One region of the Anaerobacillus sp. ABR4_321 genome, then DNA from elsewhere that is predicted to be linked to it. Evidence: a T-box and tRNA genes for the amino acid it is inferred to sense, from the RefSeq annotation. Region 1 holds a T-box; the other holds one or more tRNA genes.
What was found. The T-box of region 1 lies ahead of ACXADT_RS20765 (tryptophan--tRNA ligase). A T-box ahead of a tRNA ligase gene usually reads a tRNA of that ligase, here a tRNA-Trp.
Positions count from the first base shown of each region.

Region 1 (10,744 bases):
AAGACGATTTTCAAACGTCTCTTTGAAGCGACCCATCTGTTCAGATAATCGTTCTTTGAGTTCTGCTACTTTTGGAGGGTCAACTGTCCAATCTTTCGGACTCGTACCTCTTGTAAACAATTCAGTATAGCCTTCAGGCAGGTTAACCTCTTCCCCGGCCATATGGAATACGATGTACTCAAACGAGACAAGCACGTGACCTAACTGCCATCGCAGTGAATTTGGGAATCCTTCTGGAATGATATCTGCATTATCTTCCGTGATCTTCTCAGCACCCATCAATAAAAAAGTACGAGTCATATCCATCTGCTTTATTATATTTTCCATCCTAAACACACCTTTCATTATGTAGATCTGTCAAACCTATTCTTTCATAACGTACTAGTTCAATACAGTTGGACTGGAACCTTTATTTAACAGTCACTTTTTTAAAAAATAGTGTTAACACCTTACTAAAAAGGGGTAACACCTCTAACATTGCACAAAATTCTCTTTGCATCAGGAGGAATGGTTTTGTTTACGTTAAGCGATATCCCAATGTTTCTAATAAATTTTTTCTTGATTCTCCCGATCGTAACGCTTGTTCATGAAGCAGGTCACGTTCTTACGGCGAGACTGTTCGGTGGGAAAATTAAGTTTTGTATAGGTACAGGTGAAACGCTGTTCCATCTCGGGGCTCTCGAAGTGAAGAAGAAGTATTTCATGGAAGGATGGTGTCAGTATGAAAAACTAACCTACAATAAAACGTGGGCACATGTTGCCATCTATGCCGCAGGTAGTTTATTCAATCTAGGTGTTATCTTGATTCTTAATCTACTTATGAATTTAGATGTCCTACCTGTGACACTTTTCTTTTATCAGTATTCCTATTTCTCTGTTTACTTTATTTTCTTTTCGCTTATGCCATACCGGAACGATGCTGGAAAGCCTAGTGATGGCCTCGCGATATTCGATGTGATTCGCTACGGAAAAGCGGAAGATCCGATCGACTAACTAGCAAAAAGCTGCCATCATGGCAGCTTTTTTTTTATAGCTTATAAAGCGCACTCTTCAATCTCAAATCCTAAATCTTCTATCATTCTATGATCAGCTGAAGACTCAGCACCGTCAGTCGTTAAGTAATCTCCGACAAAGATGGAGTTTGCAGCGTATAATCCCATCACTTGTAGAGAGCGAAGGTTCACTTCACGCCCACCTGAGATACGGATTTCTTTTGTTGGATTCATTAACCTAAATAGCGCGAGCACTTTTAAGCAGTATCTTGGATCAAGCTCATCCATCTTTTCCATCTTCGTACCGGGCACAGAGTAAAGAAAGTTAACCGGAATCGAGTCGGCATCGATTCGACGAAGCTCTGCTGCCATATCATACACATCTTCGTGTGATTCTCCCATTCCAACGATTACGCCTGAACAAGGTGAAATTCCAGACTCCTTTACATTTTCAACCGTCTTCACACGGTGATCATATGAGTGCGTTGTTGTGACGTTGTCATGGTGACCTTTACTCGTATTGATATTATGATTGTAGCGATCAACGCCGGCTTCTTTCAGACGGTTCGTCTGCTCAGAAGAAAGAATTCCGAGACAAGCACAGATTTTAAGAGGCATCTCGGCTTTAATTTCTTCAACAGCATCGATTACTTTATCAAGTTCTCTGTTTGTTGCACCGCGTCCACTCATCACGATACAGTATGTACCAGCTTTACGATTCATCGCTTCCCGTGCCCCACTCACAAGGGTATCCTTGTCTAGAAGTGCATATTTATTTACGTTCGTATCCGCATAGGCGGATTGAGCACAGTACCCACAGTTTTCAGGACATAACCCGCTCTTCGCGTTGATGATCATGTTCAGCTTTACTTTTTTCCCGAAATAATGCTTTCTCACGCGGTATGCCGCATTCAATAAAGGTAATAACGATTCATCGGAGGATGAAAGTACTGAAATAGCTTGTTCTTTTGTCAGCGGTTTCCCTTCAAGTGCAAGATCCGCAAATTTTTCCCAATTCGCTGTTGTTTCTTCGACTTTAAGCATCCAATTGCCTCCCATTTAAATGTTAACTTATTATTTATTTAAGTTAACATTAACCTACCACCAAGTGGAAACGTCTGTCAATCTGATCTTTTTTGAAAATATTTGAAATAATGGTTTACATCTTACCTCCTGAGGAAGACAATTAGTAGAGACTGTTTTTATAGGAGGAGTTCGAATGACACACCTTTTAATGAGCGTTAAGCATCTATGAAAAAGGTTGGAATTCTGCTGTTATTCGTAGGTCTTTTGATCGTTTTATGGAGTGGCTATTCCTTTTGGGATCAAAGCAAAGCTGTTACCCATGAGCCAGAAGTCGTCCAAAAAAACCATCCAGGTTGGGATTCGACCGTGGAGAAAAAGACGATTGCTGTTGAGGAAGAAGAATCAAAATCCACATATGAGTATGGTGAAAAAGCAGCTATGCTATCGATTCCAAGGATAGGCAGCACATACAGCGTTTACTATGGCACGGATGAGGATTCATTGAAGAAAGGTGTCGGTCTACACGAAAGTAAGTGGACTGTCACGCCTGATGAAAATGGCCACGTGGTTCTCTCTGGGCATCGAGACACCGTTTTTCACAACCTTGATCAAGTAGAAGAAGGCGACCACTTGTATGTAGAATTCAATGGAACTGTATACGATTATCAAGTAAGAAAGATTTGGATCACAGATGAAGATGACCGTTCCGTTATCGTAAACAAGGACGAGCCTACTTTAACGTTAACAACTTGCTATCCGTTTGATTATATTGGGTTCGCACCAGAACGATATATCATTCAATCAGAGCTCGTTTCAAAAGAAACACCACTCCGTAAGTAAAAGAGCTGCCATTTCGGCAGCTCTTTCTTAACCTTTCTCCCAAATATTAAACGTCATTCCATAAGGATCTTGGATATAGCAATCTTTCCCTTTTCCTTCCCAGCGAATGATTTTACAACCATTCTTCAATAAATCATTCCTTGCTTCTTCTAATGATTCCACTTCTAACTCTAAGACTGGCCCGAGATTTTCCTCTCCATCGATCAAAAAGATGTGATTGTGATCGCTTTTGAATTCTACCTCATTGACTGTACTGTGCTCCTGGTGCTTAAAACCAAATACTTTCTCATAAAATCTTTTCGCTTCAGCGACATTTTTTACTTGTAAGCCAATATTTTTAGACAGCTCATATTTCATTCACTACACCTCACTTCATTCATCTTTCCCATTCTTCCCATTTCTCTTTCATTTCGAGCGTTCCTTCAATCGATTCATGCTTTTATTCCGATCTTCTGCTTCACTTCATTCAAGAGAGGTTTCGCTTTAGCTCTAGCTTTTCCTGCCCCTTCAGCAAGTATCCGATCAAGCTCTTCTCGATTTTCCATGTAATACTTATATTTTCTTCGAGGCTCTTCAAGCACATGGTTCATCGCTTCGAACAATTCTTTTTTCGCCTCTCCCCATCCAATTCCATTTTCAAATCGATCTCTCATTTTACTAACCACATCTTGACTTGCAAATTCACGATAAAGTGCAAATACGGTCGAATCGTCTGGATCCTTCGCTTCATGAGGTTTTGTCGAATCCGTCTTGATTTTGTTGATCAACTTCTTAAGTTTCTCAGGCTCTTCAAAAATCGGAATCGTGTTATGGTAGCTCTTACTCATCTTCCGACCATCGAGACCCGGTATGACAGCAGATTCTTCCTTCACAACATAATCTGGAAGTTTGAACGTTTCACCGAATTGTCGATTGAACGTATCTGCAAGGTCACGAGCGATTTCAACATGCTGGATTTGATCTTTCCCAACTGGAACAAGATCAGACTGGAAGAGTAATATATCAGAAGCCATTAAAATCGGATATGTGAACAGTCCCATGTTGACTCCATCATCGATTTCGCGTCCTGTTTCTCTATTTTGATCGACGATCGCCTTGTATGCATGCGCACGATTCATCAACCCTTTTGAACTAAAACATGCAAGAATCCATGAAAGTTCAAATATTTCAGGAACATCAGACTGGCGATAAAAAATGGATGTGGATGGATCAAGTCCTAAAGCAAGCCATGTCGCAGCAATCCCGTACGAGAGTTCTTTCATCTGTTCAGCATCTTGTATTTTCGTAAGTCCATGATAATCTGCTACGAAATAAACAGGATCCTCTTCTGCTGCAAGCTCTAACGCTGGTTTGATCGCACCGATATAGTTCCCAAGGTGAATCCTTCCTGTTGGTTTAATACCCGTCAACACCGTTTTCTTCATCACTCATCCTCCATTCTAATCAACACAAAAAGGGCTTCTCATCCTATGAAAAGGACGAGAAACCCGTGGTGCCACCTTTATTCGTTTGCTTCACACAAACGCGCTTAACTCCTACAGAAAAGAAAGCTTTTCTATAAGGTGTCTCTTTTATCGGTAAGACCTTCCGCCGCAACCTACTCCTTCGTTCAGTCCGGAAGCTCAGAAGCCCATTCCCCTTCAGCACACACTGATTCACACCACCCATCAGCTCTCTGACGTGTTACTAAAGACTACTCTTCTTCTTCATCGCTCGTGTATTTTTTTATTATTCTAAACATTACAGGTAGTCAAGTCAAGAAAATATTTCCACATTTCTGCTTTTCGCTTCTTAAAATTATCTTATTCTTTCCAGAAGCGTTATACTAGAAAGGTAAGAAATAACTTCCACTCATCCTCTAATTTACACAAAACAGGATCCCATTTTTAAAGTATTTAAAGAATTTCTACATGTTGATTACATGTATGACTAAAAATAATTTTGTTTAAAATGTTTTTACAATCGTGTTTGTTGTGATGCTTTTTAGTCTGGCATAATAGCGTTATTATTTTTCAAATGACTATTTTTAGTACCTGGTCATAACTTTTGGTCATAAATTCCATTGACTTGCCTTTATCGTGCTGTTAAAGTTAACTGCGAATCATAGATAAGAAAATTGAAAATTCTGCCCAAATGACTATTGGAAGGTGATTTAGTGAAAGATCTACACTCATTCAGTTGGTATGCGGCACGTGTGAAGAAACACATGCCAAAGGATGCCTTTAAACCCGTACCTAGCCGATTATTCGGCGGTCTCATATACTTGTTGATTACAGTTGCCAGCTTCCTGATCATAGGACTGTTTAACTTACATCCACTCATCAACTTAGTTTTCTCAGTTGTAATCGGTGCAAGCTTTGCCGGACTTGGGTTTCTCGGTCACGAAATTTTGCACGGAACAGTTGTACGTAAGCCTTGGCTTCGAGACACCCTTGGTGCAATCGCCTTCTTTCCGTTAAGTACTGGACCAAAATTATGGCGTAAATGGCACAATATGAACCACCATGTGCACACACAACATGATGAGAAGGACCCTGATGCATGGCCAACGCTCGAGAAGATCTCAAAGATGAAGATCTTCCGTTGGATCTATAGACTGCCATTATTCATCAGAGCATTCTTTAGCTTTGCATCACTTACTGTTCAGTTCACTGCACATTCGATGAAAATGTTCTTTGTATACATTAAAGAATTCAAATCAGGAAAGCAGACAGAAGTCTGGCTACAAGTTGTTCTTCCATGGGTAACATGGATCGGACTCTTATTCATCATGGGATTCGAAAAATGGATCTTTGCATTCTTTATTCCATTGTTGATCGCAAACTTTATCGTTATGGCTTACATTTCAACAAATCATCGTTTGAATCCATTGACGCCTGTGAACGACCCACTTGCTAACAGCTTGACGGTTACCGTTCCAAAATGGGTAGATAAGATTCACTTTAACTTCTCTTACCATACGGAACATCACTTGTTCCCTGGTATGAGCCCAAAATATTATCCGCTCGTTAAACAGCACATTAAAGACATGTGGCCTGATCGCTATCATGAAATGCCGATGACGAGAGCTCTCATCGCGCTTTGGAAAACGCCTCGTGTTTATTTTGAGCACAATGAGCTTGTTGATCCAAACAGTGGAAATGGCTTCGGATCACTGGGAAACAAACTGAACCCACGATCGATCTTACCACGCAAACTCTTTAAGAAATAAGTAGAAAGCAGCCCAAGAAGGGCTGCTTTTTCTCGTTATCAGAGGAGGCCAAATTAGCCTTCCCTGCATCCTTGTTCTCATTACATGCAATTTAGCAGGATTAACCCGCTACATGCAGCTTTAGAAATCGAGTATTAGTACCCGCCTCCAACAAAAGCTGCACCTACGATGATAAGGAGAATAAACAGCACAACAATTAGAGCGAACCCGCTGCCGTAACCATATCCCATGGAGTTGGCCTCCCTTCCATCATGGATTACTATATCCTATGCTATAGTTACCATGTTGGATAGGCATTCGTTTAGTAAGGCAGGGATTGTTTGTTTTATCCCTATCGCCGCTCTAACGAAACCCCTAGACCCTCTGCCATTCGGTTCACAAAGTTGAAGTAAGAAGCTATCTGACAAACATCGAGGATTTCTCGATCGATACACCCTATTTCTTTTAATTCCGCCACATCCTCGTCAGTCACACTGCTCGGCTTTTTCGTAAGCTTAACAGCGTAATCCAGTATAGCTAGCTCCTTCATTTCTAAATCCAGCTCTCGATAATTCTTCTTTATCCCTTCTACTAGTTCACGATCTTTCGTAATGAAATGGAGCGCCGCCCCATGATGTTCCATTCAGTAAAAACACTCATTCTCTACTGAGACGACCGTTGCGATCATTTCTCTTACCCTTCGTGATAATGGCGACTCAGCAAACATAATGACTTTGTAGTACTTCAAATGTGCTTCAAGAGAACGAGGATTTAAAGAATGCACGCGCAATATATTGGCCATTTCATTGTTGAATGCCTCATAAAGGTCCTTTAGTTTCCCCTCTGCCTCTTCATATGGTACCACTTTTATTCTTGCCTCCATGTTAGATCTCTCCTTTCACGTCATACCCTTTCTTTTCTATCAGGAAGAGCACTTCACCTTCAAAATCGTGATCTGAAGGATTAAATCATTGCATATATAAGTACATGCTTATATACTAATGACTGGAGGTGATGCAATGAATAGAACGGCGATCGAAATGGAATTAGCTGCTAGCGTTCTTAAACTGTTAGGAGATAAAACAAGACTGACAATCATCAGTTTGTTAAAAGACGGAGAGTGCTGCGTATGTGAATTTGTGGACTTACTAAACATGAGCCAGCCTTCCATCAGCCAGCATCTTCGTAAGCTTCGCGATGCTGGGTTAGTGAAAGAGCGAAGAAATAGCCAGTGGATCTTTTACTCTCTCAACCGAGACCATGAAGCTTTTTCTATCATCGAAAGTATCATTCAGCTCGTTCCGGATCAACGAGACAAGCTTCACCAACTAGAACTAAGCGGACGACGCATACGCTGTGATTAATGGAGGAATCGATTTGACTTCTGTTTTACTCGCAATCATGATTTTTATACTTACATTGATTCTTGTCATCTGGCAGCCGAAAAACCTCGGAATTGGGTGGTCGGCATGCGGTGGCGCCATTCTAGCCCTTCTTGTAGGTGTCGTTGATTTTCAAGATGTGATAACCGTAACCGAAATCGTATGGAACGCCACATTCGCGTTTATTGCGATCATCTTGATCTCACTCATCCTAGATGAAATCGGGTTCTTTGAATGGGCTGCTCTTCATATGGCAAGAGTAGCAAAAGGGAACGGACTCCGAATGTTTATTTACGTAACACTACTCGGAGCTGTTGTAGCTGCACTTTTCGCAAATGATGGCGCAGCACTTATCCTGACACCAATCGTACTTGCGATGGTGCGAAATCTTAAATTTCAAGAAAGAATGATCTTCCCGTTTATTATGGCGAGTGGTTTTATTGCAGATACGACATCACTGCCACTTGTTGTTAGTAACCTCGTGAATATCGTTTCAGCGGACTTTTTCGATATCGGATTCGTTGAATATGCTTCAAGAATGATCGTTCCGAACTTCTTTGCGCTTGGCGCAAGTATACTTGTGCTCTACCTTTTCTTTAGAAAAGATATTCCAGGGAACTATGATTTGAAGATGCTTAGAGCACCGAAAGAAGCAATCCGTGATGAGAAGATGTTCAAACTATCATGGCTCGTACTTGCTGTCTTGCTCGTAGGGTATTTTGCAAGTGAATTTATCGGCGTTCCCGTTTCGATCATCGCAGGAATCGTTGCAATCTTCTTCCTACTGATGGCTAGAAGAAGTTCAGCGGTGGAAACGCGTAAAGTTGTAAATGGAGCACCATGGGCGATCGTGTTCTTCTCGATCGGTATGTACGTTGTTGTTTACGGACTCCGGAATGTTGGCTTAACGGACATACTCGCAAACCTCATTCAGGGTGCAGCTGACCAAGGATTACTAGCAGCAACCGTTTCGATGGGCTTCATCGCTGCCATCTTATCTTCCATTATGAACAACATGCCTACGGTTATGATCGATGCGCTTGCAATTGAAGCAACATCTACAACAGGCACGCTAAAAGAAGCACTGATTTACGCGAACATCATCGGTTCTGATTTAGGTCCTAAGATCACACCGATCGGTTCTCTCGCTACACTATTATGGCTTCACGTACTGTCCCTAAAAGGTGTGAAGATTTCTTGGGGATACTACTTTAAAATAGGAATTATATTAACTGTTCCTACACTATTAATTACACTCTTTGGCCTCTATCTGTGGCTATTGATCATTTAACTTATAACAAAGAGGAGACGATTGATCATGTCTAACAAAAAAACGATTTATTTCCTATGTACGGGTAACTCTTGCAGAAGTCAAATGGCTGAAGGATTTGCAAAAAAACACCTTAGCGATCGCTACGACGTTTACTCTGCTGGAATCGAAGCGCATGGATTGAATCCTAATGCGGTGAAAGCAATGAAAGAAGTCGACATCGACATCACGAACCAAACATCTGACACGATCGATTCAGAGCTTTTGAACAATGCTGACATGGTCGTAACACTTTGCGGAGATGCGAACGACAAATGTCCGATGACGCCTCCACATGTAACACGTGAGCACTGGGGCTTTGACGACCCTGCAAAAGCTGAAGGAACTGAAGAAGAAAAATGGGCATTCTTCCAACGTGTCCGTGATGAAATCGATGCACGGATTGAACGCTTTGCAAAAGAAGAGCAGTAAACATAAAAAGGCATTCCCAATCGATTGGGGATGCCTTTTTGTTTGCTTATTTTCTTTTAATACCGATTGTTCGGCCGGCCTGCTTCGGTGTTTCGTATTCTTTATCTGCCACATACATTTGCTCTAATTCGACAACCACAGCTTCTGGAAATGCTCCAGGTCTTCCCTCTGTCGTATCCATTCCCATTAGCATCTGTTCGCTTGTTGCCACGACATCACCTTGATCGTTTTCCATCTTGAAGAAAATATGAATGCGTTTTTGATCAAGATCAAGGATTTGGCTCCTTACATTTAACTTTTCACCTTCATGAGCTTCCTTCAAGTAACAAAGGTGCGTTTCCAAAGTGAAGATCGTGTAATTGTATTGTTCGCGTCCTTCCTCGTTCAGGCCAATATGGTTCATAAATTCGTCCACAGCAATGCTGAAAACTTTCGCATATTCAGCATCATTCATATGACCGTTGTAATCGACCCATTCTTTGAGAACATCCTGTTCAAGTTTGAAAGTAGACATGTTGCCCCCTCCTATTCGTTAGACTTCTTAACTTGCTGCGCTTCTGGCCAGTAGTCCTTCACAAGATCAAGAAGTATAACAAGTTCATACCGTTTATTGGGACGGAATGTTCGCTTTGAATTTATTCCCTGAAAGTAGGATATACAATCGCGGACTCCTTCAATCGTCATCAACTACGGCATAAGGTAAGGCACCACCGACTATTGAAATAGGTTTCTCGAAAAGCTGAAAGCACTCGTGTCCTTATAGACCGAGTGCTCTTTTATTCCAATAACTACCACATTCAAAGTATTTTCTTCATCTTAAACACTTCTCTCAAACTAACAAAATCAGGGATACTTTCCCTATACTTCTGATAATGAGACGAGTTTATATGTGCTTCTACCGCTTCTTCATTTTCCCACACTTCAATCAGAATGTAATTTGAATCCTGCATAGACTGGTGAACATCATACTGAATACAACCCGATTCTTTCCTTGATGCTTCCGTTACAGTCTTGAGTACATTGTACACTTCTTCCTCATGGCCTTCGATTGGCTTTAAGATAGCTGTGATGACGATTTGCTCCACTATTATTCACCTCGTTATTGTTAACGTTCATAGTGTGAACAAATCGGTAGCGTTTTAAACGGTTCACCCTTATCGAGCAGGCTTAAGAATCGTTCGCTGTAACGGCACTCCCCCAATGCTGACGTTTCGTTCAATAAAAACGTATTCTTTTCCATCGATTTTAAATGTTCGGTAGTCCGTATACTCCACCTTACGTCCTTCGGCTTTTAGCTTATTCGTAATTGCTTTTACATACTCATTGAAGTCCGTATATCGCTCATCAAAATCAATTTGAATATGGTCTTTTCAGTAACCCATGAGAAAATTAAATCCCATCAACACTAAAATGAAGAAAGGAATCATTAGTACGATCATCCAAAGCTCCATTCGACGTCCCTCCTCTTCCCTTACTTTATTTACGTATTACGAAGGGGAGACGTTTCACCTTCCGTTCAGAATCAACGGTCTTTACATGCTTTGACGATAAGAAAATGAGGGTTCGTCATGAG
Region 1 is NZ_JBSWTK010000001.1:3,950,193-3,960,936, forward strand. It holds gene ACXADT_RS20740 (DinB family protein) at 1-327, opposite strand, end outside; gene ACXADT_RS20745 (site-2 protease family protein) at 508-993, shown strand; gene bioB (biotin synthase BioB) at 1,035-2,036, opposite strand; gene ACXADT_RS20755 (class D sortase) at 2,244-2,858, shown strand; gene ACXADT_RS20760 (VOC family protein) at 2,886-3,215, opposite strand; gene ACXADT_RS20765 (tryptophan--tRNA ligase) at 3,290-4,282, opposite strand; T-box leader at 4,330-4,577, opposite strand; gene desB (Delta(10) desaturase DesB) at 5,014-6,069, shown strand; gene ACXADT_RS20775 (YjcZ family sporulation protein) at 6,204-6,299, opposite strand; gene ACXADT_RS20780 (carboxymuconolactone decarboxylase family protein) at 6,401-6,691, opposite strand; gene ACXADT_RS20785 (carboxymuconolactone decarboxylase family protein) at 6,692-6,931, opposite strand; gene ACXADT_RS20790 (ArsR/SmtB family transcription factor) at 7,068-7,412, shown strand; gene ACXADT_RS20795 (arsenic transporter) at 7,426-8,721, shown strand; gene arsC (arsenate reductase (thioredoxin)) at 8,749-9,171, shown strand; gene ACXADT_RS20805 (thioesterase family protein) at 9,218-9,685, opposite strand; gene ACXADT_RS20810 (putative quinol monooxygenase) at 9,969-10,256, opposite strand; gene ACXADT_RS20815 (class I SAM-dependent methyltransferase) at 10,694-10,744, opposite strand, start outside.

Region 2 (10,744 bases), 3.7 Mb from region 1:
GCCTCGCGGCAAGAATCTTGGAGGTAGAGCACTGATTGGACTAGGGGTCCCTACCGGATTACCGAATCCAGTCAAACTCCGAATGCCAACGATTTATCCGCGGGAGTCAGACTGCGAGTGATAAGATCCGTAGTCGAGAGGGAAACAGCCCAGACCACCAGCTAAGGTCCCAAAGTATACGTTAAGTGGAAAAGGATGTGGCGTTGCTTAGACAACCAGGATGTTGGCTTAGAAGCAGCCATCATTTAAAGAGTGCGTAATAGCTCACTGGTCGAGTGACGCTGCGCCGAAAATGTACCGGGGCTAAACGTATCACCGAAGCTGTGGATTGTCTTACGACAATGGTAGGAGAGCGTTCTAAGGGCTGCGAAGTCAGACCGAAAGGACTGGTGGAGCGCTTAGAAGTGAGAATGCCGGTATGAGTAGCGAAAGACAAGTGAGAATCTTGTCCGTCGAAAGCCCAAGGTTTCCTGAGGAAGGCTCGTCCGCTCAGGGTTAGTCGGGACCTAAGCCGAGGCCGAAAGGCGTAGGCGATGGATAACAGGTTGATATTCCTGTACCACCTCCTTTCCGTTTGAACGACGGGGGGACGCAGAAAGATAGGGAGAGCGCGCTGCTGGATATGCGCGTCCAAGCGATTAGGCTGGTGAATAGGCAAATCCGTTCACCGTGAAGGCTGAGTCGTGATGGCGAGGGAATTTAAGTACCGAAGTCCCTGATTCTACACTGCCAAGAAAAGCCTCTAGTGAGGAAAGAGGTGCCCGTACCGCAAACCGACACAGGTAGGCGAGGAGAGAATCCTAAGACGATCGGGAGAACTCTCGTTAAGGAACTCGGCAAAATGACCCCGTAACTTCGGGAGAAGGGGTGCTTCCTCGGGTGAATAGCCCAGGGGAGCCGCAGTGAAAAGATCCAAGCGACTGTTTAGCAAAAACACAGGTCTCTGCCAAGCCGCAAGGCGATGTATAGGGGCTGACACCTGCCCGGTGCTGGAAGGTTAAGAGGAGGGGTTATCCCTTACGGGAGAAGCTCTGAATCGAAGCCCCAGTAAACGGCGGCCGTAACTATAACGGTCCTAAGGTAGCGAAATTCCTTGTCGGGTAAGTTCCGACCCGCACGAAAGGTGCAACGACTTGGATACTGTCTCAACGAGAGACCCGGTGAAATTATAGTACCTGTGAAGATGCAGGTTACCCGCGACAGGACGGAAAGACCCCATGGAGCTTTACTGTAGCCTGATATTGGATTTTGGTACAGCTTGTACAGGATAGGTAGGAGCCATAGAAGCCGGACCGCTAGGTTCGGTGGAGGCGTCGGTGGGATACTACCCTGGCTGTACTGACATTCTAACCCAGCACCGTGATCCGGTGCGGAGACAGTGTCAGGTGGGCAGTTTGACTGGGGCGGTCGCCTCCTAAAGAGTAACGGAGGCGCCCAAAGGTTCCCTCAGAATGGTTGGAAATCATTCGCAGAGTGTAAAGGCACAAGGGAGCTTGACTGCGAGACCTACAAGTCGAGCAGGGACGAAAGTCGGGCTTAGTGATCCGGTGGTTCCGCATGGAAGGGCCATCGCTCAACGGATAAAAGCTACCCTGGGGATAACAGGCTTATCTCCCCCAAGAGTCCACATCGACGGGGAGGTTTGGCACCTCGATGTCGGCTCATCGCATCCTGGGGCTGAAGTAGGTCCCAAGGGTTGGGCTGTTCGCCCATTAAAGCGGTACGCGAGCTGGGTTCAGAACGTCGTGAGACAGTTCGGTCCCTATCCGTCGCGGGCGCAGGAAATTTGAGAGGAGCTGTCCTTAGTACGAGAGGACCGGGATGGACACACCGCTGGTGTACCAGTTGTTCCGCCAGGAGCATAGCTGGGTAGCTACGTGTGGAAGGGATAAGTGCTGAAAGCATCTAAGCATGAAGCCCCCCTCGAGATGAGATTTCCCACAGCGTCAAGCTGGTAAGATCCCTCAGAGATGATGAGGTTGATAGGTTCGGGGTGGAAGCGTGGCGACACGTGGAGCTGACGAATACTAATCGATCGAGGGCTTAACCTAAAAAATTGGAATACGATGTTGCGTGCTATCTAGTTTTCAGGGAATAAAATTTTCCTTGAAAAATGACAAAATATATTGTAATATATATCTTGTCGCTAGCAATCACACGAAAGTGCGAGCTGTTAGAAGTCTGGTGATGAAGGCGAAGAGGTCACACCCGTTCCCATGCCGAACACGGAAGTTAAGCTCTTCAGCGCCGATGGTAGTTGGGGGCTCTCCCCCTGCAAGAGTAGGACGTCGCCAGGCTAAACATTATTCCACAGTAGCTCAGTGGTAGAGCTATCGGCTGTTAACCGATCGGTCGTAGGTTCGAATCCTACCTGTGGAGCCATGGAGAGCTGTCCGAGTGGCCGAAGGAGCACGATTGGAAATCGTGTAGACGGTCAACGCCGTCTCGAGGGTTCGAATCCCTCGCTCTCCGCCAGCTACATACTAGATTGGCCCGTTGGTCAAGCGGTTAAGACACCGCCCTTTCACGGCGGTAACACGGGTTCGAATCCCGTACGGGTCACCATTTTTCAAAGAAGCTTACGGGCTTCTCACCCAAGGGTTCCCCCGCAAGATGCAATCTCAAGAAGATTCGCAGCGGGACTAGCTAACGCGTCGGAATCCCGTACGGGGTACGGGTCACCAACTTAATTTATTGTTTTACTCTGTGGAGGATTAGCTCAGCTGGGAGAGCATCTGCCTTACAAGCAGAGGGTCGGCGGTTCGAGCCCGTCATCCTCCACCATTTCAAAGGTCCCGTGGTGTAGCGGTTAACATGCCTGCCTGTCACGCAGGAGATCGCGGGTTCGATTCCCGTCGGGACCGCCATTTTCAATCAACATAGTTGGTTTAGAAAATTCATTATATTATCGCGGGGTGGAGCAGTTCGGTAGCTCGTCGGGCTCATAACCCGAAGGTCGCAGGTTCAAATCCTGCCCCCGCAACCAATTTAAGATTTCTAACTACGTCGAATAGACTTCTTGCTAGAAATCAATGGGAGTACTCGGTAGAGTGCAACCAAAAAATTCCACTACGTCGAATAAGCATCTTAGCTGAATTTTAATTGTAGCCCTTTAGGGCAACCTAAACTCTTACTATAAGCTAGATCTAAATAACGTAAAAGCGGAATGTTTAAAACATGGCTCTGTAGCTCAGTCGGTAGAGCAGTGGACTGAAAATCCACGTGTCGGCGGTTCGATTCCGTCCGGAGCCACCATGTTGCCGGTCTAGCTCAATTGGTAGAGCAACTGACTTGTAATCAGTAGGTTGGGGGTTCAAGTCCTCTGGCCGGCACCATTTTTCTCAAAAAGGTATCAATTTCCATTGTTTTTATATATAGTATATATTACAATGATAATTGCCTGTTTTGGAGGGGTAGCGAAGTGGCTAAACGCGGCGGACTGTAAATCCGCTCCCTCAGGGTTCGGCGGTTCGAATCCGTCCCCCTCCACCATTTTGATAGGGGTATAGTTTAAAGGTAGAACAGAGGTCTCCAAAACCTCCGGTGTGGGTTCGATTCCTACTACCCCTGCCAATTAAGATTTAAAATAATGGCGATTGTGGCGAAGTGGTTAACGCACCGGATTGTGGTTCCGGCATTCGTGGGTTCGATTCCCATCAGTCGCCCCATTATGTTGGGCTATAGCCAAGCGGTAAGGCAACGGATTTTGATTCCGTCATGCGCTGGTTCGAATCCAGCTAGCCCAGCCATATTAGTTGCGGAAGTAGTTCAGTGGTAGAACACCACCTTGCCAAGGTGGGGGTCGCGGGTTCGAATCCCGTCTTCCGCTCCATTTTTATAACGGCGGCATAGCCAAGTGGTAAGGCACGGGTCTGCAAAACCCTTACGCCCCGGTTCGAATCCGGGTGCCGCCTCCAATCTTCATATTTTTTTAAAAAGTCCTGCCGGAGTGGCGGAATTGGCAGACGCACAGGACTTAAAATCCTGCGGAGGGTGTACCTCCGTGCCGGTTCGAGCCCGGCCTCCGGCACCATTTACTTTCCGAAATTAAAAAATTGTCTTTATGCCGGTGTGGCGGAATTGGCAGACGCGCACGACTCAAAATCGTGTTCCGTGAGGAGTGTCGGTTCGAACCCGACCACCGGTACCAGTTACATATTTGATACTTAAACGTCAGGATTTCTACAGTGTAGAAGTCTTTTTTTATTGTCTTAAACCTTCGATAGAAACAACCACTTCTTCATAATGTCTCATCTTTCAGTGAAAACTAGAATGTGTGATAGCCGAGATCGACTTCATGAGAAGGAGGAGAGGGTGTGTTGGATTATTCATTGTTATGGAAAGCTGTATTACTCGTTGTTGGAGGAACGTTCATCTTGCGGATTGCAGGACGAAAATCGATTAATCAGATGACGATCGCTCAGGTCGTTATTATGATTTGAATGGGTTCCTTGATCGTACAGCCGATTGCTGGGGAAAATGTGCTAGTGACGTTGTTAATAGCTTTAGTACTCGTACTTACTCTGGTTTTAATCGAACTTGGAGAGCTGAAAGTCGACTGGATCGAAGGATTGGTTTCTGGGCGGTCTAAGATGGTTATTAAGGACGGTACATTGCAAGAGAAAGAACTAAAAAAGCTGAGGTTAATTGTTGATCAATTAGAAATGAAATTAAGACACTCTCAAATCTCCTCGATCGAAGACGTTCAGGAAGCTACAATGGAAGCGAATGGCCAACTGGGTTATACACTAAAGCCTCACATGCAAGCAGCGACAAAAGGCGATGTCGATTCATTACGTCAGGATTTGATAGCGATTCAACGTTTATTAGGTGGAAGTCCATCCAATTCAGCGATAACGACAGGCCCAATGAATTCAAAATTGTTTTCTGAAGTTGAGGCATCGATGTCCTCTTCTCCAGATAATCAACACAATAACTTGCAATGAGCGAAACATTATCTCTCTATCAGCGAAAAATGGTACACTGACTGTAAATCGATTACTATGAAAGAGTGATAACCATGAGAGTAGAAATTTGGTCTGATTTTGTATGTCCTTTTTGCTATATAGGAAAAAGACGCTTAGAAACCGCGCTTCAATCCTTTCCACATCGCGACGAGGTTACGGTCGTTTATAGAAGCTTTGAACTTGATCCGAACGCAGAAAAAGCAACTGGAAAAAGCAAAGCTGAGCTTTTAGCGAGTAAGTATAATGTCAGCCTTGAACAGGCTGAAGGTATGTGTGAGAACATGAGGCAACAAGCAGAAAACGAAGGCTTAACGTTTGATTTTAAGAATATGAAGCCTACTAATTCTTTTGATTCTCACCGACTGCTTCAGTTTGCCGCAAAACACGACCTAATGGAAAAGATGGCAGAAAGACTTTTCTATGCCTACTTTACTGAAACGGAAGACATCTCTGATCATGACACGCTTTGTAACCTAGCTGAAGAGGTAGGACTTGATAGGGTAGAAGTGAATGATATGCTTCGTAGTGAAGAGTTTTCAAAAGAAGTACGCTTTGATGAGTCTCTTGGCAGCCAATTAGGCATTCAAGGCGTTCCATTCTACGTCTTTAATGAAAAGTATGCTGTTTCAGGGGCCCAGCCTCCAGAGATGTTCCAACAGGCGTTAAACAAAGCCTGGGAAGAGGATAAGCAGCTTCAGGTAATCACTAGTGAAGGTGACGCTTGTGGTACTGATTCATGTGACATCAAGTAAACGAATTAAAAGGCTCTCTTACATGTTGTAAGAGAGCCTTTTGTTATTCTTCCGCCTTTTCTTCTTTAATCGTCTTGTATGCAGTATCCAGGTTTCGAATTCTACGAACGATCTCAGAATTTTTGTTAAGATTGTCGTAAATCATAGAAGACACAACTGACCGGTAGTAGCTGTTCATCGCTTCTTGCTTTGAGAACACATCATCGTTTTTCTTTATGTACTGTCTAAAGTTTTCTTCAAAGAATGGTATTGAAAAAGGTTCCATATGCTCATTCCTTTCACATTGGTTTCAGTCACTATCATACACTTGTAGATTCTATATTGAAATATTGTAAAGCAAATCTAAAGAAAATTAAAATTACCTATTGTTTTGCTATTATACTTTGTGTTATTCTAACTACATCAGCGAGGTTTGTAGAAAAACCTCGAATTTTCACCATTTACCCAACGCAGTGTTTCGTTATGATTAACGAAGCGTTGCGTTTTTTTATGTTTGCTCTATTATCGTTCAGTTTGCTAATCCGTAATTAAAGTCTCCGCCATGAATCTGATTAAACATTTCCCCAGAAGCTTGTAAAAGTTTATTTGCCTCCTCATTAGAGAGGGAAGGTTGAATATAATATAGCTGTATAGCATTTGTCGTTTCCTCAGTAACAGCAGTACGCTCTGAGTCCACAATCGGACTTCCGAATGGTCCTTTTTCGTCTAGAGAGACTAGCTTGTTAGTGAAGTTCACTTCTCGACCATTCAATCCTTGATACGTTGTAGACTCATCGCCAAGAAGGATGGTGATCGATCCTTCTACCTTATCTAGATCATAGATACCGATCGGAATCTTATACTGCAATGAGAGAAGGTTGTTTATATCTGCAGCAGAATGAATCCTAGGAAGGTCAGAACCTTTCTTAAGCCTTCTTAATAATGCTTCTGACGAAGGGCGATAGCGTGAAGGATCGGTTCCGAGCTTTTTAAATACTGTTCGCCATTCTTTAACTGGTTGAAAAGATGTGATCTCTGCATCTTCTAGATCCATCATCATAGTTTCAAGGTAGAACTGATATCTTCCGCGCACCATTTGCGGTGAGTTTTCAACCACGATATCATGATATGTGATCCATCCAATCTTAAAGTCAGGAAGTATTTCGGTAATAGATGTTGAGAGAGAAATGTTAGTCATGTTACCGTTCTCCTTATTGTTTATTTCCGTTCATTTTATCATAAGCGACTACTAGAAGCTCAAAAGGAGGCTCACCTCATATGAAGAATTTGACCGATCATTTACAACGTATAGATGGAAAAAGTTATAAAGCTTATAAAGATATAAGAGGGAGCTATGATTTCGAGAATTACACTCTTTCGATCGATTATGTACAAGGAGATCCATTCGCAAGCCCATCTAGAATAAGAGCTATCATTCCTCGTGACAAAGCTAAGGTGAAGACTGAGTGGTTTGATGGTGACCAAAGGCGGATCAGGTTAGAGGATTTTATCGCAAGGAAGGTAGCGAAGTCCATTTATAAACACAAAGGAAATATCAAGGGTTCCGGTAAGAGTGGCACCTTTATCATTGATGCTCCTAAACAAAAAGTATTAGAACGTACAGCCGTGTCAGTAACAAAAACCGACATCACGATCTGTTTATCAGTGGGCTTACCAGCACAAGGTAGACGTGTGCTTGGTAGACAAGCCCAGCAAATGTTAACGACCTATTTACGAGAGATTCTAAAAGCATCTATTTTTTCTCTAAATGAGGGAGAGGTAATTGAAGCCATTCATCTAGCGGATCAACAAGAAACGATCAGAATGTTCTTGAAAGATAAAGGGTACGTGGCGTTTATCGCGGATGGTGCCATTTTGCCCCGAGAGAGTGGTATTAGCGATCGGCCGTTACAGAATAAAGCTGTTCCATTCAAGTCTCCGTCTAGCAAAGAAGTCTCGATCTCGATCCCCCATAAAGAAGAACCGATAAAAGGGATGGCGATCGAGAAAGGGATATCCCTCATAGTAGGGGGCGGGTATCATGGCAAAAGTACCCTCTTGCATGCACTCGAGCACGGCGTTTATGATCATATTGCAGGTGATGGAAGAGAGTATGTGATCACTGATGAACTAGCTATGAAAATTCGATCTGAAGATGGAAGAAAGGTGACAGGGGTAAATATTTCACCGTTTATTGAGAATTTACCTTTTGGGAAAGATACTCGTTCCTTCACAACAGAAAATGCTAGTGGAAGTACATCTCAGGCAGCTAATATAATAGAAGCAGTTGAGGCAGGCTGTCATGCACTGTTGATCGACGAAGATACAAGTGCAACGAATTTTATGATTCGAGATGTTCGGATGCAGCAACTCGTCTCAAAAGACAAAGAGCCGATCACACCTTTTATTGACCGTGTACAACAACTATATAACCAACATAGTGTTTCAACAATACTCGTCATGGGAGGGTCAGGCGATTATTTCGATGTAGCCGATACGGTTATTTTGATGGAGAATTACCTTCCATATGATGTAACGAATGAGGCTAAAAGGATTTCAGCCGAGTCTAATACAGCTCGAAATAAAGAAGGTGGCGAGCTTTTCGGAGAGGTAGACCGTCGCCTTCCTCATAAATCTAGTTTAAATAGTCAAAAAGGGAAAAAGGCGAAGGTTTCTGCGAAAGGACTTCACCACATTCTATATGGCAATACTGATATTTCACTCCTTCAAGTCGAGCAGCTGATCGATCCGAGTCAGACGCGATTAGCTGCGGAAATTCTTCATTTTCTTGAAAGGAAGAACAAACTTGGAGACGTATCCGTGTCGGAGCTTTTGGATGCAGTTGAAAAACAAATGAATGATGAGGGAATCGGATCCTTCTCTATGTTTGCCAATCAACATCCAGGTGATCTCGCTCGTATTAGAAGAACAGAGTTGGCAGCAGTATTAAATCGACTTAGAACATTGAAGATCGTCTAATAACATTAATTTTCATGAAGAAGGGAGGGAGTAAAGTGACAAACGCCCAGTTAAAGGAAGAGATCGTTGCATACAGTAAATCAATCGGAATCGATAAGATAGGTTTTGCTGCAGCTGATCCTTTCAAATCGCTCAAAGAGCGGTTGAAGCAACAGCAGCAGTTAGGTTATCAATCAGGGTTTGAAGAACCTGATATTGAGAAACGAACGGAGCCTGAGCTCTTGTTACGTGGCGCGACTACGATCGTTTCGATCGCCATTGCATACCCATCAAAAATGAAGGATAGTCCAAGAAGTAAAAGAGGCGAACGGAGAGGTCTATTTTGTAGAGCGTCGTGGGGCGTCGATTATCATCACGTGTTAAGAGAAAAGCTCTCCCTTCTTGAATCATTTATAAAATCGAAAGTTCCAACTGCTCAAACAAGCTCAATGGTTGATACAGGCGAATTATCTGATCGAGCAGTAGCCGAACGAGCTGGACTTGGATTTACTGGGAAGAATACGATGCTGATTACGGAAGAGTTCGGTTCTTGGGTCTATCTTGGTGAGATGATCACAGATGTCTTTATAGAGCCGGATGAACCAGTGGAAGAAGGTTGTGGAGATTGTAATATTTGTGTAGATGCTTGTCCAACTGGAGCACTAGTTGAAGGTGGTCAGCTAAACGCAAGTAAATGCATTGCTTTCTTAACTCAAACTAAAGGTTTCCTTCCTGATGAGTATCGCTCAAAGTTAGGCAACAGACTTTATGGATGTGATACATGTCAGCTGGTGTGTCCCAAAAACAAGGGGATCGACTTTCACCATCATCCTGAACTTGAACCAGATCCAGAAGTGGTGAAACCAAAGTTGATTCCACTGCTTACGATGAGTAATAGAGAATTTAAAGAGAAGTTTGGAAAAGCGGCTGGTTCATGGCGAGGGAAGAAGCCAATTCAACGAAACGCCATTCTTGCTCTAGCGCATTACAAAGACGAAGCAGCGGTGGATACACTGATCGATTTGATGAGAAATGACCCACGACCTGTCATTCGAGGGACATCCGCTTGGGCCCTCGGAAAGATCGGTGGAAACAAGGCGTATGATGCTTTAATAAATGAGCAAATGAAAGAAAAAGACCAGGAAGCGGCAGATGAGATTGAAAAAGGGCTGTCTATGCTTCAAAATAAGTCTTAATGGTATTGGTCAAATAATATAATGTCTTGTAAGATAATGAAAAATGTTGAATAAAAGAAGGGATAGCATGGAGAAACAAGTGATCAGTTATGGGGAGTTCCAATCACCGATTGGAACGCTGACATTATTTGCGGGTTCTGAAGGAGTTTACAGACTTGATTTCGGATTTGCTGAGGATATGCTACCCGCGGCTGAAGCATGGTTTAAGAAAAATCATGTAAAACCAGATTTCGTTATGAATTACGAAATCATCGACCCGATTATTGTTCAATTAGAAGAGTTTTTTAGCGGAAAAAGAAGGATGTTTGATTTAAAACTGAATTTGATTGGAACACCTTTTCAAAAGAAAGTATGGAATAGTCTTAGTACGATTCCATACGGTGAGACCCGCTCATATAAAGACGTTGCTGTTGATATTTCTGCTCCTCGAGCAGTACGTGCGATCGGTTCTGCCAACAACCGGAATCCACTTCCGATCATTATTCCTTGTCATCGTGTGATTGGAAGCAATGGTGCTCTTGTTGGATACGGTGGAGGAATGGATAAGAAGGAATACTTGCTGTCACTCGAACAGCAGACCGCAATTCAAACAGCAGTAACTTCATAAGTATTATCGAGCTCGGAGTTCATAGACGAACTTCCGAGCTTTTTTGTTCTATTCAACGTTTCACCTTGCACTAAGTGGTATGTGTAACCATTCACCAACATAAAGTGCGAAGAGGGGGGAACGCAAAATGGGTTGGGAAGAGCAGCTTAAACCCTTTTGGGAAGAACAAGCGTCATACTTAATGAACGGATCGCTATCCTTTAGAAGCAATGGAAAACGTCCAGCTACGGAAGAAGAAGCTGTTAACAGGTTTATTAAGAAATGCAACGCTCGAGAAGCTACAGT
Region 2 is NZ_JBSWTK010000001.1:218,649-229,392, reverse strand. It holds rRNA gene ACXADT_RS01265 (23S ribosomal RNA) at 1-2,051, shown strand, start outside; rRNA gene rrf (5S ribosomal RNA) at 2,181-2,297, shown strand; tRNA gene ACXADT_RS01255 (tRNA-Asn) at 2,308-2,382, shown strand; tRNA gene ACXADT_RS01250 (tRNA-Ser) at 2,384-2,475, shown strand; tRNA gene ACXADT_RS01245 (tRNA-Glu) at 2,491-2,565, shown strand; tRNA gene ACXADT_RS01240 (tRNA-Val) at 2,709-2,784, shown strand; tRNA gene ACXADT_RS01235 (tRNA-Asp) at 2,792-2,867, shown strand; tRNA gene ACXADT_RS01230 (tRNA-Met) at 2,910-2,986, shown strand; tRNA gene ACXADT_RS01225 (tRNA-Phe) at 3,180-3,255, shown strand; tRNA gene ACXADT_RS01220 (tRNA-Thr) at 3,260-3,335, shown strand; tRNA gene ACXADT_RS01215 (tRNA-Tyr) at 3,408-3,492, shown strand; tRNA gene ACXADT_RS01210 (tRNA-Trp) at 3,500-3,573, shown strand; tRNA gene ACXADT_RS01205 (tRNA-His) at 3,593-3,668, shown strand; tRNA gene ACXADT_RS01200 (tRNA-Gln) at 3,675-3,749, shown strand; tRNA gene ACXADT_RS01195 (tRNA-Gly) at 3,758-3,832, shown strand; tRNA gene ACXADT_RS01190 (tRNA-Cys) at 3,843-3,917, shown strand; tRNA gene ACXADT_RS01185 (tRNA-Leu) at 3,944-4,033, shown strand; tRNA gene ACXADT_RS01180 (tRNA-Leu) at 4,066-4,150, shown strand; gene ACXADT_RS01175 (hypothetical protein) at 4,317-4,442, shown strand; gene ACXADT_RS01170 (YetF domain-containing protein) at 4,488-4,946, shown strand; gene ACXADT_RS01165 (DsbA family oxidoreductase) at 5,021-5,719, shown strand; gene yvfG (protein YvfG) at 5,763-5,984, opposite strand; gene ACXADT_RS01155 (B3/B4 domain-containing protein) at 6,228-6,896, opposite strand; gene ACXADT_RS01150 (ABC-ATPase domain-containing protein) at 6,977-8,677, shown strand; gene queG (tRNA epoxyqueuosine(34) reductase QueG) at 8,713-9,852, shown strand; gene ACXADT_RS01140 (methylated-DNA--[protein]-cysteine S-methyltransferase) at 9,920-10,459, shown strand; gene ACXADT_RS01135 (amidase domain-containing protein) at 10,587-10,744, shown strand, end outside.
Region 2: it has a tRNA-Trp gene. The T-box ahead of ACXADT_RS20765 (tryptophan--tRNA ligase) is inferred to sense a tRNA for this amino acid. The anticodon was not compared.